2 regions of the Sporomusa termitida genome follow, and region 2 is predicted to be linked to the other one. Evidence: riboswitches for the same ligand, from Rfam matches in the RefSeq annotation. Region 2 holds a riboswitch; the other holds the start of a gene.

Region 1 (9,028 bases), 1.1 Mb from region 2:
GGGAGTTGATGGTATGCAGTGTAAGATAGTACTGGTAGGAAAAATTCGCTATTGGTATGTGTATTTTGCTGTTGGTGTCTTTATGACTGTGGCGATGTTATCAGGCAATCTCCAGCCGCTGGTAGCTACCAACGAGCTCCCGGCAGTGCCGCCGCCTGTTTTTCAGGGTAATTCGTCTCAGCCCCGGGTTGCCTTTGCCTGCAATGTGTTCTGGGGGGAGGAGTATCTGCCGGCTATGCTTAAAACCTTTGATGAAAATAATATCCATATTACTTTCTTTATCGGCGGCAGCTGGGCCAACAGATATCCTCAGGTCCTTAAAGACATTGCCAATAAAGGGCATGAACTGGGGAACCATACCTACAGCCACCCTCATCCCAACAATTTGAGCAAAGAAAAAAATAAAGAACAGATTATAAAGGCTGAAGAGCTTGTCAGCAGTATTACAGGCCTAAAAACCAACCTGTATGCTCCGCCCTATGGTGAATATAATAATACCGTGCTGCAGGCCGCCCAGGAGCTGAATTATACTACTATCATGTGGAGTATTGACACCGTTGACTGGAAACGGCCGCCACCTGATATTCTGCAAGAACGGGTATTGAAAAAACTGCATAATGGCGCTATTATCCTCATGCATCCAACAGCGCCTACCGCTCAGGCTTTACCCGGTCTTATCAGTGAGATTAAAAAACGTGGATATACGATTACTACGGTAACTGATATATTAAAATAACAGAAATAGGCAGGATAAAACCTGCTTTTTTTATTGCTTAAATAGGATAAATGTGATAGTATATGTTTACATAAAAAGATAACATGAGGTTATCATGTTCATCTGCTGGAATGGAGGCTGATCTATGAGCAAGCTCAAAAAAATGATATCCTGGCTGGTCATGATGGTGTTCATGCTAACCGTCATGGTACCTGTTACGCCGGCATACGCTTTTTCAATAGCTGATCTGTTAGGACAAGCCAATGGTTCCAGTGAAGCAAGCGCTGCCGCTGGCGGAAGTACAGGCAAAGGTATGGTGGATATTTTACTGGGACTGCTTATGGGCAGGTTTCTGGGCAATACCTTAAGCACGCCGGCCGGGGATACCGGCCAGGGCAGTTCTGCCAGTGGCTCAGTCAATGCTGCGCCGAAAGAACTGGTCGGTTTTTATGCCGAATGGTGGGGTGCAGATACTTCTTCTTACAACTCGATGATGAAAAATGCTGATGTAATTAACACGATTGCCCCCTTCTGGGCAACTTTGCAGGCTGACGGCACGGTAACTGACCGGGGCGGCAATGATCATGCGTCTGTGGTTAAAAGTGCCGGTCAGAACGATATAGCAGTATTGCTGCTGGTAAATAACGCTAAACAGGCGGGCAACACCGTGCCCATTCATACGGTGTTGTCAAATCCTGAGCTCAGGACTAAAGCCATTCAAAATTTTGAGGCTTATATTAAGAAATATGACCTGGATGGTATCAATATTGACTTTGAAATGGTGCCGGCCGCCGACCGGGACAACCTGACTGCGTTCATGCGTGAGCTTTATACCCGCCTGAAACCGCAGGGGTATATTGTGTCAATTGACGTTTTCCCGAAACAGGATGAAAACAATGATGTGGCAGTTGCTTATGATTATGCGGCGCTTAGCAAGTATGCCGATAAAATTATGATTATGACTTATGACAATCACGGGGTCTGGAGTGGGCCGGGACCCATTGCCGATATCCGCTGGGTGGAAAAAAGTTTAAACTATGCACTGAAGTTTATTCCCAAGGACAAGCTGTTTCTTGGCATTGCCGCTTACGGGTATGACTGGTCAGCCCAAGGCACTCAGTCTTTAGAGCATAAGGCGATCATGGACCTGGCTAAGCAGCATGGCCAAGAGGTGCAATGGGATGACACTTCCAAATCTCCGTATTTTAGCTATACCGCAGCTGATGGCACTGCGCATACAGTCTGGTTTGAGAACAGTGAGAGTTTGAAATATAAACTGGCGCTGCTCACCAAGTATGATATTGCCGGTGCTGCCATGTGGAAACTTGGCGAGGAGGACCCGGCTGTCTGGCCGGTACTGCGGGACAAGTTCCGCAATTAGTAAAAATATCGATGCAGGAGGTATGCTGTGTATAGCAAAAAAATATTAACACTTATATTGCTTTTTGTTTTGGTTATTAATGTGGCGGGACCGGTACAAGTCGGTCATGCCGCCGCTTTAGATAATATAATTGGTGCTTTGGCATCTTCCAGTGTCCCGGCAACCGACGGAGGCGGGAGCAATGTGTTTGACAAGCTGTTTAGCTTATTGTTCGATAAAATACTTGGTCCGATTTTTAATATCTTTGGTGGTGATAAGACAACCACTTCGCCGAATAATCCGGTAAAAGTAACGCCACTGCCAGCTGGCGGCGGCAATACCGGCAGTGGCGGCCTGCGGGGAAAAACTATTGTTGTTGACCCCGGCCACGGCGGCGGCAATCCCGGGGCTGTGGCTAATGGCACCAGGGAAACTGATAATAACCTGGCAGTCAGCTTAAAACTGCGGGACAAGCTGCTCAGCGCCGGCGCCAACGTAGTAATGACCAGGGAAACTGACCGTTCAGTAGCGTCTGCCGGCAGTTCATTAGGTCAGGAGCTGGCGGCCCGGGTAAATATTGCTCAAGCCAAGAATGCCGATATGTTTATCAGCGTTCACTCCAACTCCAATCCTAATCCCGCCATTTTCGGTGCTATGACATTCTATCCGGCCGGCAAGTCGTCCAAACTGGCGCAGACAGTACAGGATAATATCATTAGAGAAACCGGTGCTGTGGACAAAGGCACCTCCTCGGCAACTTTCTATGTTCTGCGCAATACGACAATGCCCAGCATTTTAGTGGAGATGGGTTTTGTTAGTAATGCCGGGGAAGCCCGTAAGCTGCAGGAGGATAGCTACCGGAATCAAATGGCCCAGGGTATTTTTAACGGAGCGGTCCAATACTTCAATAATTAAACCGCTTACACTTATTAAACAGAGACAAACGTTAATTCGAAATCTCTGTTTTTTTCTTCGGCAATATTAGGTATAATAGGGAGTATAATTATCGCGGCAAGTTATTTTTAGCTGGCAAGCTTACTGTATTGATGGCCTCTCTATTTGCGTATGAAAAGGAGATTTTAATGTATCAAAAGTCAGTATTACCTAATGGGATTCGTGTAGTTTCCGAAACAATTCCGTATGTTAAATCAGTAACAATGGGGGTATGGATTGGCACAGGCTCAAGATGGGAAGAAGAATATAATCATGGGATTTCCCATTTTATTGAGCACCTGATGTTTAAAGGTACGGCCAGACGCTCGGCCAAAGACATCGCTGAAACGGTTGATGCCGTCGGCGGTCAGCTTAATGCTTTTACAGCGAAGGAATATACCTGTTATTACTTAAAAGTCCTCGATTCCCAGGCGGATTTAGCGATGGATGTTCTCAGTGATATGCTGTTGGCATCGAAGTTTGCCGAAGATGATATTGACCGGGAACGCCAGGTAGTACTTGAAGAGGTGCACATGTATGAGGATTCACCAGATGAACTGGTGCATGATATTCATCTTGGCACCACTTGGACCGGGCACCCTCTGGGCCGGAATATTCTCGGTACCACCGATTCCATCGGCCGGTTCAGCCGTAAGCTGGTAACCGAGTATTACCAGGACTTTTATACCGCCGACAACGTTGTTATTGCCGCCTCAGGCAATGTGACCCATGCTGAATTGGTGAATTTGGCAACACGTTACTTTGCCATTATGGCCGGGACCAAGAGAAATCCGGTCATAACGGCACCGGTGCTCACACCGGCCAGAACGGTGATCAGCAAAGATATTGAACAGGTGCATATCTGCTTAGGTACAGTGAGCGTCCCTCAGAATCATCCGGAAATTTATCCGGTGTATATCATGAATAATATTTTGGGCGGCGGCATCAGTTCCCGGTTATTCCAGGCGATCCGGGAAGAGCGCGGGCTGGCTTACTCGGTATACTCTTATCAGAATAACTATAAGGATGCCGGGTTGCTGACCATTTATGCCGGGACCCGTCCCAGCAATGTTAATGAGGTATTAGCGCTTATCATGGCTAACCTGAACGCAATGAAGCAGCAGGGCATCAGCCGGCAGGAACTGACAAAGTCAAAAGAACAGATAAAAGGGAATCTGCTGCTGGGCCTGGAAAGCTCAAGCAGCCGGATGTCACGCATTGGTAAGATGGAGATTACCTTAGGGAAATATGTTGCGCTGGAAGAGGTTGTTAATAAAATAGATAAAGTATCATTGCAAGATATTAACCAAATGATTGAGCATATGTTTACAACCGAAAATCTGTGCTTTACTGCCCTTGGACCTGTTGAGGCCAAGGATATCAATGCAAATATCAGTTTTTAAAGGGGGGGATAGTATGGTTAGAGGCTTTGAAATAGTTAGTCAGTATCTGGACAGCGGCATCAGCCTGCCTGTTCGTAAAACGGCAGCAAGTGCCGGCTATGATATGGCCGCCGCCCAGGACAGAACATTGTTGCCGGGCAAGGTTACCTTAGTGCCTACAGGTCTCAAAGCCTATATGGCGGGCGATGAATATCTGGGTATTCATATCCGTTCCGGGCTGGCCGTAAAACAGGGCTTAAGCCTGATTAACGGCCAGGGAATTATCGATGCCGATTACTACAATAATCCGGCTAATGAGGGGCATATCATGATCGCCGTTTTTAACCATAGCGACCAGCCGGTGTTGATCACAAAAGGGACCCGGCTGGCGCAGGGAATTTTCTATAAATATTTACTTGCTGATCATGACTGTCCGGGCGGAGACCGGCTGGGCGGTTTGGGCAGCACCGGCTGAAAAACTTCAAGGAGTTTTCCTTGTCCTACCAGAATTGCGAGGCTGAAAGTCCTTATAAAATAAGGGGACCAAGGTCAATGCCCAGCTTGAGCAGAGACGGTGCCCCCGCACCCCCGGTAACCCCCCGGCCCTTTGCCGGAAAAAGCGTTCCGTAGGAGAAAAGCCGGGCGGTATTCCGTTAAGAAATCCGCACTGTTTGAGCGCGTAGCGAGTTTGCGGATTTTAGGAATATCGCCCGGCTTTTCAGCTTTTGGAGGCTCTGGGCCAAGACTTTTTGCTTACTTTTGTGGCAATGACAAAAGTAAGGCACTGCCCTTGCATTCCAGATCAACTGACGTGTGCAAAGCCAAAGGACCGCGATAGCGGTTTTTCTTAATTTTTTTCATATTCTCTTGTAAGCTGCATATACATTGGTAGAAGCAGCTTAAGGGGTGGTTCTTTGTATACGTGGGCAATTTTAGTAGTGATTATCCTGGCTATTATGTGGTCAATCTGGCTGCGGGTCTGCCACTGCCGCCTGGCATTAGACAACCTGCCGCAGGTTGAGCCGCGGCCATCGCCGTTTTCCATTGCTGTGCAGGAATTGGTAGCTACTGCCGGCGGTGTTTATCTGTCGATGGTTATGATTGTTTCCTTTTTAAAACTTGAAATGCCGGAACGGATTACAGTAAGCATATTGTCTTTTGACCCACTGGCAATGACGGCGATTGGGATAGCAGTGATTCAGCCGGCTATTAGTAAATTATTTCAAAAGAAGTAGGTGGCTAGATGCGAATCAGTGAAATGACGGGTAAAGAAGTGATAAATTTAGGCGATGGTACCCGTTTGGGTACGATTAGTGAATGTGACCTGGCTTTTGACAGTCGTACCGGCGCAATCAGCGGCTTGATACTGCCAAAGCATAAAACCGTTTTTCAGTTTTTAAGCGATAATCAAATCACAACAATTCCCTGGCATGCGATCAGGCGTATTGGCGACGAGGTTGTTATTGTTGATCTAAATAATGCCTATGATCGTATGTATTCAAGATTTGACCGGGAATAAAAAATCCAGTGCTGGTTAAACCTAACAGTAGGCTGAATATCAGACTATTGTTAGGAGGTTTTACAATGACGACAACCAGTAATAACAATCAGGACAATACGGTGAATCAGACAATGGCGCAAACTGAAGGTCAGGCAGGCAACGCCTTGGTTAATAACTATTCCAATGCCCAGCCTCAGGCAGCAAGTGCAAGTACTGCGTCTAATACTCAACAGGCAACCATGCAATCCGGTGGACAAGGCATTAAAAGCGTAATTGGCGTATTTAATTCCCGCGCTGATGCGGAAAAAGGTGTTAGTGCCCTGAGAGCCCAGGGGTTTACAACAGAAGAAATCAATATTGTTTCCAAAGACAAAAAAAGCAAGCAAAACCAGCAGGGGAGCGAATATTTTGAGGATGATATTACCGACGGGGCGCTGACGGGCGGGACTTTAGGCGGTATTGGCGGCTTGCTGTTAGGTGCAGGTGCGCTGGCTATTCCCGGTGTGGGACCAATCCTGGCAGCCGGCCCGATTGCCGCGGCCTTAAGCGGCGCTGTCGCCGGCGGTATTGCCGGTGGTTTGATTGACTGGGGCATTCCGGCCGAAGCGGGCAAACGCTATGAGCAGCAGGTTGCCCAAGGCGGAATTCTCGCCATCATCCGCTCTGACGCGGCTAAGGTTAATCAGGCGGCTCAGATCCTCCGCCAAAACGGGGCTAAGGATGTGGAAACCCACGCCTTAAAATAATCAGACTGGTTCTCTGTTGTCTGAAAGGAGTGCAGCTTTCAATATTTATTGACAATACTGGAACCTTTATTATAAAATGTGTATAAAATGAATAAGCAACATCCTGTACAGGATGAAGTAGAGGTGCGGGAGTTAAGAGTACTTTCAGTAAGAGTGGCATCATTGACCTGAAAGGAAAGGGGCGACCGCCGAAGTAAGATAGACTGCCGGGTCTACTTATTGGTCTTATATCAAACAGGTTTAAGACTGTCACCATTACTTGGTGGAGTGCTATCTCATCTGATTAGGGAGGATATATTATATTTTCCTATTGTCAGAAAACGTTGCCATATGGCAGCCGGCGAGAAGCGCTCACCGGCTGCTTTTCTTATTAACAGGAGGTGGATAGCGCTTGATTAGGGTAATGGTTTGTGGCGCTTACGGTAAAATGGGCCGGGAGGTCCTGCGGGCCGTATATCAGGATGAGCACTTGCGTTTAGTGGGGGCAGTGGATATACATTCTGATTTTGCCGATGCGGGGGAGCTCATGGGGGCCGGCAAGACCGGGGTGACTGTCGGCAAGGACCTGGCAACAGTTATTAGTGAAACGAATCCCCAGGTAATGGTGGATTTTACCAACCCCCAATCGGTCATGAACAATATCAGAGTCGCAATAAAACACGGGGTATGTCCTGTCGTCGGCACTACCGGCCTGGCGGCGGCTGATTTAGATGAGGCCCGCCGGCTGTGTGCGGCAGCCAAGGTTAATGCAATTATTGCCCCTAATTTTGCCATTGGCGCTATTTTGATGATGAAATTATCGCAGCAGGCAGCAAAATACCTGCCCCATGTTGAGATCATTGAAAGGCATCATGACCAGAAACTGGATGCTCCTTCCGGTACGGCCCTTAAAACTGCTGAACTTATTACCAAGGTCAGGGGGGAACTGCGCCAGGGTCATCCGGCGGAGATCGAAAAGCTGACAGGAGCCCGGGGCGGCGATCTGGCCGGGATCAGGCTGCATAGTGTCCGCCTGCCGGGCTATGTGGCGCATCAGGAGGTTATTTTCGGCGGCCTGGGTCAAACGCTCACGATTCGTCATGACTCAATATCACGGGAGTCATTTATGCCGGGTGTGATACTGGCCTGTAAAAAAGTGCTTACTGTTGACGGGCTGACTTATGGCCTTGAGGATATAGTGGGGTAAAGGTGCGCATGATAACGCCAAACATATGGGGGAGTTGTTGAAATGAAAAAATATAATGTAGCAATTTTAGGAGCAACAGGGGCTGTTGGCCAGGAATTTCTGAAGCTGATCGAAGAGCGGAATTTTCCGTTTAATGAATTAAAGCTGCTGGCCTCGGAGCGCTCGGCCGGCAAGGTCATTCATTTTATGGGCAAGGATTACATAGTTGAAGCAGCTAAGCCCGAGTCTTTTAAAGATGTGCAAATTGCCCTGTTTGCCGGTGGTTCGACCAGCAAGGCCTTAGCACCGGCGGCAGTCAAACACGGTGCCGTTGTTATTGATAACTCCAGTGCCTTCCGGATGGACCCGGAAGTCCCGCTGGTAGTGCCTGAGGTTAATCCTGAGGCGATCAGGCAGCATAAAGGCATTATTGCTAATCCAAACTGTTCCACAATTATTATGGTAATGGCGCTGAAGCCAATCTATAATGCTGTCAAAATCAAGCGCATAGTTGTTTCCACCTATCAGGCCGTTTCCGGGGCCGGCAAAGAAGCCATCGACGAACTGACAAATCAGGTAACCGCACTTTTGGCGGACCGGCCGGTTGAGGCCAATATTCTGCCCGGTGCCAGCCTGCCTAAGCACTACCAGATTGCCTTTAACCTGCTGCCGCAGATTGACGTATTTGTCGATGACGATTACACCAAAGAAGAAATGAAAATGGTCCATGAAACCCATAAAATTTTGAATGACTATACCATCGGCATCACGGCTACGACGGTACGGGTGCCGGTATACCGCAGTCATGCGGAATCAGTGAACATAGAGCTTGACGGACCGCTGTCGCCTAAAGAAGCTAAACAATTACTGGCCGGTTTCCCCGGGGTGATAGTCCAGGATGATCCGGCAGAAATGGTATATCCGATGCCTTTATACACTTCAGATAAAAATGAAGTGTTTGTGGGCCGGATCCGGGCCGACAAAACTGTGCCTCACGGATTAAATATGTGGGTAGTAGGCGATCAAATCCGAAAAGGTGCGGCCTTAAACGCTGTGCAGATTGCTGAGTACATGGCTGAGCATAATTTAATTTGAGGTGTAAAAAAATGCGGATAATCGTCCAGAAGTTCGGGGGGACATCGGTTGCGTCACCCGAAGTACGGGAACTGGTTTTGCATAAAGTTAAGCGCGCCCGCGAGCAAGGCTTCAGTCCGGTGGTAGTCGTA
Region 2 (9,028 bases):
TCTGGAAAGATGAGTCGCAGAAGGTAACAACCCTGTAGGCGAAAAGCAGAGTTTGAGGGTCAGAATCCAGAGTACCACGGGACACGAGGAACCCTGTGGGAAGCAGGGGGGACCACCCTCCAAGGCAAAATACTCGTGGCGACCGATAGCGCATAGTACCGTGAGGGAAAGGTGAAAAGCACCCCGGGAGGGGAGTGAAAAAGAACCTGAAACCGTATGCCTACAAGCAGTCGAAGGCCCGTATGAGGCTGACGGCGTGCCTATTGAAGAATGAACCGGCGAGTTACAGTATCCAGCAAGGTTAAGTGGAAAACACGGAGCCGAAGCGAAAGCGAGTCTAAAGAGGGCGAAAGTTGGATATTGTAGACCCGAAACCGCAGTGATCTATCCATGGCCAGGTTGAAGCGCAGGTAAAAATGCGTGGAGGACCGAACCCGTGAGCGTTGAAAAGCTTTGGGATGAGTTGTGGATAGGGGTGAAATGCCAATCGAACGCGGAGATAGCTGGTTCTCCCCGAAATAGCTTTAGGGCTAGCCTCAGGAAATAAGTACAGACGGTAGAGCACTGATAGGGCTAGGGGCCTAATGGGTTACTGAACCTTGTCAAACTACGAATGGATGTACTCGAACCCTGGGAGTCAGACTACGAGTGATAAGACCCGTGGTCAAGAGGGAAACAGCCCAGACCATCAGCTAAGGTCCCGAATGCCGTACTAAGTGGCAAAGGATGTGGAGATACAAAAACAACCAGGATGTTGGCTTAGAAGCAGCCACCATTGAAAGAGTGCGTAATAGCTCACTGGTCGAGTGTCGCTGCGCCGAAGATGTCCGGGGCTAAAGTACGGAACCGAAGCTATGGCATTCCTAACGGAATGGGTAGGGGAGCGTTCTATACACGAAGAAGGTATACCGTAAGGAGTGCTGGAGAGTATAGAAGTGAGAATGCCGGTATGAGTAGCGAAAAGACAAGTGAGAATCTTGTCCACCGAAAGCCTAAGGATTTCTGAGGAAGGATCGTCCGCTCAGAGTTAGTCGGGCCCTAAGCCGAGGCGAAAAGCGTAGGCGATGGACAACTGGTAAAAAGTCCAGTACCACCTGGAATCGATTGAGCGAGGGAGTGACACAGGAGGGTAGGCAAGCGCGAGGATGGAAATTCGCGTCTAAGCTTGTAGGGTGCATCACAGGCAAATCCGTGATGCTAAAACCTGAGGAGTGATGGGCAGCTGTTAGAGATAATGGCGAAATTGCTGATCCCAGACTGTCAAGAAAAGCTTCTAGTGAGAGACCAGGTGCCCGTACCGTAAACCGACACAGGTAGGCGGGGAGAGAATCCTAAGGTGCGCGGGAGAACCCTCGTTAAGGAACTCGGCAAAATGTCCCCGTAACTTCGGGAAAAGGGGAGCTTGTAAACCGTGTAGATCAGAAGCGAACGAAGCGGGAATGAGTTGCAAAAAAGAGGCCCAAGCGACTGTTTACCACAAACACAGGTGCCTGCTAAAGCGAAAGCTGACGTATAGGTGCTGACACCTGCCCGGTGCCGGAAGGTTAAGAGGAGAGCTTAGAGCAATCGAAGGTTTGAATTGAAGCCCCGGTAAACGGCGGCCGTAACTATAACGGTCCTAAGGTAGCGAAATTCCTTGTCGGGTAAGTTCCGACCCGCACGAAAGGTGTAACGACTTGGGCACTGTCTCAACGAGGGACCCGGTGAAATTGAAATACCTGTGAAGATGCAGGTTACCCGCGACTGGACAGAAAGACCCCATGGAGCTTTACTGCAACCTGACATTGAGTTTTGGTAAATGATGTACAGGATAGGTGGGAGACAGGGAAGTATGGACGCAAGTCTGTATGGAGTCGATGTTGGGATACCACCCTTTATTTACTGGAGTTCTAACTCAAGGAGTAACGAAACTGAGGACAGTGTCAGGCGGGCAGTTTGACTGGGGCGGTCGCCTCCGAAAGAGTAACGGAGGCGCCCAAAGGTTCCCTCAGCGCGGCTGGAAATCGCGCGAAGAGTGTAAAGGCAGAAGGGAGCTTGACTGCAAGACAGACAAGTCGAGCAGGGACGAAAGTCGGGCTTAGTGATCCGGTGGTACCGAGTGGAAGGGCCATCGCTCAACGGATAAAAGCTACCCTGGGGATAACAGGCTAATCTCTCCCAAGAGTCCATATCGACGGGGAGGTTTGGCACCTCGATGTCGGCTCATCACATCCTGGGGCTGAAGTAGGTCCCAAGGGTTGGGCTGTTCGCCCATTAAAGTGGTACGTGAGCTGGGTTCAGAACGTCGTGAGACAGTTCGGTCCCTATCCATCGCGGGCGTAAGAGACTTGAAGGGAACTGCTCCTAGTACGAGAGGACCGGAGTGGACGGACCGCTGGTGTACCAGTTATCCCGCCAGGGGTAGAGCTGGGTAGCTACGTCCGGAAAGGATAAACGCTGAAAGCATCTAAGCGTGAAACCAGCCTTAAGATGAGGTCTGTCATTCGCAAGAAGTAAGGCCCCTTGAAGAAGACAAGGTAGATAGGCCAGGAGTGGAAGTGGAGCAATTCATGGAGCGGACTGGTACTAATAGGCCGAGGACTTGACTTAACCTCGTTTGCACGACGTGCAAACATAAGCAGCGAACCAGCTTGCCGCGAGCGAAAGCGAAACGGGAAGATGTGTGAGTCGCTTAGTTAGAGCGGAGCGATAACATCCATAATGTATGTTGTAACTCCGAGCTGGCAACCAGTAAATTACTATTGCGCAAATCTTTCTTCTGTGAAGTTTTCAGGGAACAAAGAGATAATTAGGAGGTTCCGCGCTCCGCTTGGAACTAAGCGATTCACACAGGTTCTAGCGTCGCGATGCTCCTAATAACCTGGTTCTCTGCTTATGGTTCTCTGTTTATAATTCCTCGATAGCTCAGTTGGTAGAGCAATCGGCTGTTAACCGATCGGTCGTAGGTTCGAGTCCTACTCGAGGAGCCAATTCCATTTAAGGCTCAGACAGTTTAGAGTATTCCATATGCTAGGCGGAAGGAGGACGTGACCGTAGTCGTACTGGGAAGTACGTCGGAGGGAACGCCCGGACTGACAACAACGCAGATGGGATGCTATCAACTGTCGTAACTCGGCTGTTGACCGATCGGTCGCTGGTTCGAGTCCTACTCGAGGAGCCATATTCAATCTTTGGAGAATTAATTAGAGAAGGGGAATAAGGAGGTTACTCGCTAACGCTCGTAACTAAGCGATTCACACAGGTTTCCGCGTCGCTGTCGCTCCTAAAAACCTGGTTCTCTGCTTATGCTTATATCGCGGGATGGAGCAGTTGGTAGCTCGTCGGGCTCATAACCCGAAGGTCGTAGGTTCAAGTCCTACTCCCGCAACCAATTTATGGTGGCTATGGTGAAGTGGTTAACACGCCGGATTGTGGCTCCGGTATTCGAGGGTTCGAGACCCTCTAGTCACCCCAGATATTTAAGGCGGGGAATCTATTTTAGTCGATAGATTTCCGCCTTTTATGTTACTTACATCGCAAGAAGTTTTCTTTTGGCATGCCAGAAGGAAAGGTGTGCAGGGAAACCAGTGTCTGGTACTATGGAAAATCTATTTGCTGAATAGGAAATGGCAAAACTAGATGTAATAAGATTTCTCCATGGCATATTGACATTGGTTGGGGTGCACTGGTATTATAGACATAATTAAATAACTGTTTTCTGATAGAGGTTGCGGAGGACCAACAGTAAGTATGCAGAGCTGGCAGCGATGATGGTACTGAAAGGGGCGGACCGCCGAAGTGAAAGTTTTGCCGAAAATTTTTGCTGGTTTTACGTTTAAGAAATGTAAGACTGTCACCTGCTGATATTACAGGTGGAGCGCTATCTTGCACCAGCCGTTAAGAGCATTCTTTTGTTGCCAGGCAGTTTGCGAGATTTAGCGCAGACTGCTTTTTGTATTACATGTACTGATTTTTTGAAGGGTAGGCGAAACACGTGGCTGAGAAAGAGATACCGTTTACAAAAGAACAATTAACAGAAGTAATTAAAGAATACCCAACACCGTTTCATATTTATGATGAGCAAGCTATTAGACAAAATGTCCGTAATTTAATTAAAGCCTTTGCCTGGGCACCAGAGTTTAAGGAGTATTTTGCTGTTAAAGCCACTCCTAATCCGTATATTTTACAAGTGTTGAGGGAAGAAGGGCTGGGGGCTGACTGCAGTTCGCTGGCTGAGCTTATTTTGGCCGAAAAAGCCGGTATGAGTGGCGAAGAGATCATTTTGACTTCTAATGATACTCCGGCTATTGAGTTTAAAAAAGCGCGTGAATTAGGGGCTATTATTAACCTGGACGATATTAGTCATATTGATTACTTAGATAAACATGCAGGTATTCCTGATATAATTTCGTTCCGCTATAATCCGGGACCGTTGCGTGAAGGCGGCAACTCAATTATTGGCAATCCGGAAGAGTCTAAATATGGCCTGACCAGAAAGCAGCTTTTGGATGCATACCGGATTATGAAGAACAGAGGCGTAAAACGGTTTGGCCTTCATACAATGGTTATTTCCAATGAACTTGATCCTAACTACTTTGTGGAAACCGCCAATATGATGTTTGACCTTATTAATGAAATTTATCGTACCCTGGATATTAAGGTTGAATTTGTTAACTTCGGGGGTGGGATTGGTATTCCTTATCGTCCAGAGCAAGAGCCGGTTAATATTATGACAATCAGCCAGGGAATCAAAAAGGCATATGAAACTAAGATTGCCGCCAATGGGCTTGCACCGCTCAAAATTGCCATGGAGTGCGGACGGATGATTACCGGACCATATGGCTATCTGGTATCAACAGTGTTACACAAAAAAGAAATCTATAAGAATTATGTTGGACTCGATGCTTGCATGGCTAACTTAATGCGTCCGGCCCTATATGGTGCTTATCATCACATTACAGTCCTCGGTAAAGAAGAATGGCCGCTTGGCTACATCTATGATGTTACCGGGTCTCTGTGTGAAAACAATGATAAATTTGCCGTTAATCGCAAGCTGCCGATGATCGATATTGGCGATGTATTGGTCATTCATGACGCCGGGGCACATGGTCATGCAATGGGCTTTAATTATAATGGTAAATTGCGTTCAGCTGAATTAATGCTGAAACATGATGGCAGTGTTCAGCTGATTCGGCGTGCAGAAACTATTGAAGATTATTTTTCTACTTTAGATTTTACGGGACTGGATAACTAATAGAATGTTTAAGAAATTCATCTGGTTCTTGCCGGGTGAATTTTCTTATAATATTCAGGACTGATTAGCCCGATCTCCGGAGATGTTGTTTTGAAATAAAAACATAGACTTTAAAGTCTATATTTAGTATATAAAAAATTTCACAAAAACAACAAAATCCTTCTTCCAAATTTAGGGAATATAGTTTATAATGTTAATTGTTGTTGAGAAGAGGTATTTTTCTGTGTGGGGGCGCGCTCGTTGTCTAAAAATATCGAAGCTTTGAATATCCTTGATATAATAGAATATTTACGGCGACAGATGAATTTGTTGGCTGCATCTTATGGAGTCTCTGATCCTCAGGTTTTAGAAACCAGTCAGTTGCTAGACAGCCAAATCAGCAAATATTATCGTATTCAGCAGGATGGTTAAGCAGTATAATTCAGCATGTTGCTTACGGTACGAGTTCTTTCATTACAGCATAATATGATAAGCAAATGGAAGAAGGTTTTTTATGAGCTGGACTAGTCTTATAGGCATTTCTGTGGTAGGGTTTATTATAATCGATCAGTTTTATACTGCGGTTAACATACGAATGCTTATTATTGCTGCTATTATCCTAAGTATGGTGTGGCTGGATTTCAAACGACTGCTGATACGTCTATACATTCGTCTGCTGCGAGTTATAAGGTATATCTTTACTCCAAGTAAATATTATAAGAAATAGCCTCCTCACACCTGGAGGCTAATTTAATCATATATTAACCCGGAGGTAGATCATCCTGAAAACATTAGCTGGAATTTTAGCACTGATCGAGGAACAGTTTGTTATATCTACTGATTTTATGAGAGATATTGCCATCTGTTTCCAACATGACATGTGCAATGGGCTGACAGGAAAGGCAAGTTCCCTTAAACTGCTACCATCTTTTCTTGGTAATCCGACAGGCCGGGAACAGGGGCAAGTAATTGCTGTTGATTTTGGTGGTACTAATGTTCGCGTATTGTTAGTCGAACTGGCTGGTAACGGGCAGGTTAATATTATTGACAAACGTTCGGCCCTGCTAAAAGATAAGAATGGAAAGTATGACTATACTGCGGCATCAGCCTCTGGTTTGGAGCTTTTTGATTTCATTGCCGGCAAAATATCGGAGGTTGCACCAAGGGGTGGTACCTATCCCCTGGGGCACACGTTTTCCTTCCCCTGCCGGCAGCATGGTGTTAATGAAGCCGTGTTAATCAGTTGGACTAAAGAATTCAAAACTAGCGGGGTTGAAGGCCGAAATATTGGCGAACTGTTGCAGGCGGCGCTAAAACGCAAAGGAAGCAGCCATGTTAAATCGCTGGCAATAATTAATGACACTACCGGTACATTATTATCAACTGCTTATACCGATACTGCCACTTCTATAGGATCAATCTGTGGAACCGGCCATAATACCTGTTATCTTGAGCCTTGTCATCCTCTGACTGGGCAGCCTATGATTATTAATCTGGAATCCGGTAACTTTGACGGGATTCAGCAGACAGAATATGACAGGCAATTAGATCAGGCTAGTGAAAGATTTGGCTCTCAACGACTTGAGAAGATGGCGTCAGGACAATATTTGGGTGAACTGGTGAGATTGATTGTCCATAAGCTCGCAACAGATGGGCATATAAATAGCGCTTCAGACAGGTTGGGGGTTCCCTATTCCGTTTCAACAGAAGATATTTCACCAGTTTTGGCAGATGAATCGCCCGCACTTGACGCTGTAGCCAATATGGCCGCCAGATGCTGGGGCATTACTGGGTTAGAGATTGGTGAACTTGCGGCAATCAGGGCCGCTGCCCGCCTTGTTACAAAGCGTTCAGCCCGTTTAGTTGCAGCTACATGGGCCGGCGTATTGATTAAGATTGATCCGATGTTAACAAGGCGGCATACAATTGCGGTTGATGGCTCATTGTATGAAAAGATGCCGGGGTATAAGCCCCATTTATTGGAAGCTATATCTGAAATATTTAGTCAAAATGCAAAGCAGATAACCATTAAACTAAGCAAAGACGGCTCCGGTATAGGTGCGGCTATTGCTGCCGCCACAGTATGTAATGCAAAATCCTAGAATAGATAATAAACAAGCTTGCTCTGTATTGTGATCAGCTTGTTTATTATTAGACGCTACCGCTGCTATAATCGGCAGGGGTAAGCCGTAAAAAGAGCCCGATAACTTCAGCCGGTCGATTTTAATTGTGCTAAACCGCCGTATTCTTTTGAAATTTGCTTGCTTGGCAACTTCCGTCAACTTGACGCACTAGAAGCAGCAATGGCTTTTGGCAGCAAGATCTGATTGCGCTGTTGACATTATTTGATTCTCATAATATAATAGTCAAGTAGTTAATTGAAGATGACTCCGTAGCTCAGCTGGATAGAGCGTTTGACTACGAATCAAAAGGTCGCAGGTTCGAATCCTGCCGGGGTCGCCATTTAAGCAGAAAGCCCAAGAAGTCGAGACGATAGGCGAAGTCTGATTGGTGCGAATCGCTTAGTTCCAAGCGGTAGCGCGGAACATCATCTAATATTCTCAAGGGTTTTACGAGGTTCTCGTAAAGCTCTTTTTTCGTTTTTATAGCAATTTGGCAGCAACGTGGCGAATTGCTTTGTGTACATTCTCTGATTCTTCCAGGCCTTTATCCTCCCCGCGAACTTCTTTCATTCTATTGGCCATCAACCGGCCTCATACCTATCAACTACAGGTCCGCTTGAAAAAAGCCACTGATTTGCTGGCTGCCGGTGACCCCCTGGTGGCAGAGCCTTCGCCGCTGGTTTTTGCGATCAAAGCCACTTTCAGAAAGCTTTTAAAAGGAATTTTGACATTACGCCCGGTCAATATGAATGGTAATTTATTCGGCCATGGTTTGCTTTTCTTTTCGGATGACGCCCACCATGCCGGCGGCAATAAGACACAGGGCGCCCCCCGCCGCAAAGGTTGCCAGGTAATTGCCAATCCAGGTATGTAAGATTCCCCCGCCCCAAGCGGCCAACGCCGCGCCTACCTGGTGAATCGCCATAAGCCAGCCAAATATAACGGGTCCTTGCTGCCCGCCAAAGACATCGGCAGTCAGGCGTACTGTCGGGGGCACGGTAGCAGCCCAATCAAGACCATAAAAAACGATAAAAAATAGCAAACTCATATTGTTTTGCTCCAAGCCAAAGGGCAAGAACAGCAGCGATAAACCGCGCAGACAGTAATACCAAAACAGCAGCCAGCGATTGTCGAATTTGTCCGAGAGCCAGCCGGACGCAGCTGCTCCCATCACATTAAATACTCCCGCTACGGATAACAGGCCCGCAGCGGTCATTGCCAATAGACCATGATCGACGCAGGCAGGAATAAAATGCGTCCCGATTAGTCCATTGCTGGTAGCGCCGCAGACAAAAAAACTGCCGGCCAGCAACCAGAATTCTCTTACTGGCAGAGCTCTTTTTAGCACTTTGAGCACCAGCGCAACGGCCGCAACTGGTGGAAGCGGCTTCAGAGCGGGTTCGAGCGAGGCCCCGTATGGCAGCAGGCCGACATCACGGGGAGTATTCCGCATTATTAATGCGACAAATACCGCAACGGTCAGCGCCAGGAGCGAAATAGACCACACAACTGTTTGCCAGGATAATATTGCGAGCAGTTTTGAAAACAGCGACAAGAAAATGAGCTGCCCCGCTGCGCCGGCGGCGCTAAATATCCCGACAACCAGCCCCCGATGTGTAACAAACCAACGGACGGCAACAATTGATCCCACAACCGTTGACAAAAAGCCGGTGCCGGTGCCGACGATAATTCC

Evidence for each region. A riboswitch is a leader RNA that binds a small molecule or an ion and turns the genes downstream of it on or off. The one in region 2 is predicted to bind lysine.
Region 1: another riboswitch for lysine. It lies ahead of dapB (4-hydroxy-tetrahydrodipicolinate reductase); the one in region 2 lies ahead of SPTER_RS14590 (diaminopimelate decarboxylase family protein).

Annotation. Positions count from the first base shown of each region.
Region 1 covers NZ_CP036259.1:2,018,362-2,027,389, forward strand. Annotated here, with positions in the region: gene SPTER_RS09255 (polysaccharide deacetylase family protein) at 14-736, shown strand; gene SPTER_RS09260 (glycosyl hydrolase family 18 protein) at 861-2,096, shown strand; gene SPTER_RS09265 (N-acetylmuramoyl-L-alanine amidase family protein) at 2,124-2,990, shown strand; gene SPTER_RS09270 (M16 family metallopeptidase) at 3,158-4,411, shown strand; gene SPTER_RS09275 (dCTP deaminase/dUTPase family protein) at 4,425-4,865, shown strand; gene SPTER_RS09280 (hypothetical protein) at 5,305-5,625, shown strand; gene SPTER_RS09285 (YlmC/YmxH family sporulation protein) at 5,634-5,909, shown strand; gene SPTER_RS09290 (general stress protein) at 5,975-6,637, shown strand; lysine riboswitch at 6,748-6,918, shown strand; gene dapB (4-hydroxy-tetrahydrodipicolinate reductase) at 7,029-7,823, shown strand; gene SPTER_RS09300 (aspartate-semialdehyde dehydrogenase) at 7,866-8,897, shown strand; gene dapG (aspartate kinase) at 8,909-9,028, shown strand, end outside.
Region 2 covers NZ_CP036259.1:3,090,546-3,099,573, reverse strand. Annotated here, with positions in the region: rRNA gene SPTER_RS14610 (23S ribosomal RNA) at 1-2,589, shown strand, start outside; tRNA gene SPTER_RS14605 (tRNA-Asn) at 2,894-2,969, shown strand; tRNA gene SPTER_RS14600 (tRNA-Met) at 3,295-3,370, shown strand; tRNA gene SPTER_RS14595 (tRNA-His) at 3,378-3,453, shown strand; lysine riboswitch at 3,694-3,870, shown strand; gene SPTER_RS14590 (diaminopimelate decarboxylase family protein) at 3,974-5,233, shown strand; gene SPTER_RS14585 (aspartyl-phosphate phosphatase Spo0E family protein) at 5,474-5,644, shown strand; gene SPTER_RS14580 (hexokinase family protein) at 6,058-7,314, shown strand; tRNA gene SPTER_RS14575 (tRNA-Arg) at 7,599-7,675, shown strand; partial or broken gene SPTER_RS25935 (hypothetical protein) at 8,038-8,091, shown strand; gene SPTER_RS14565 (MFS transporter) at 8,093-9,028, opposite strand, start outside.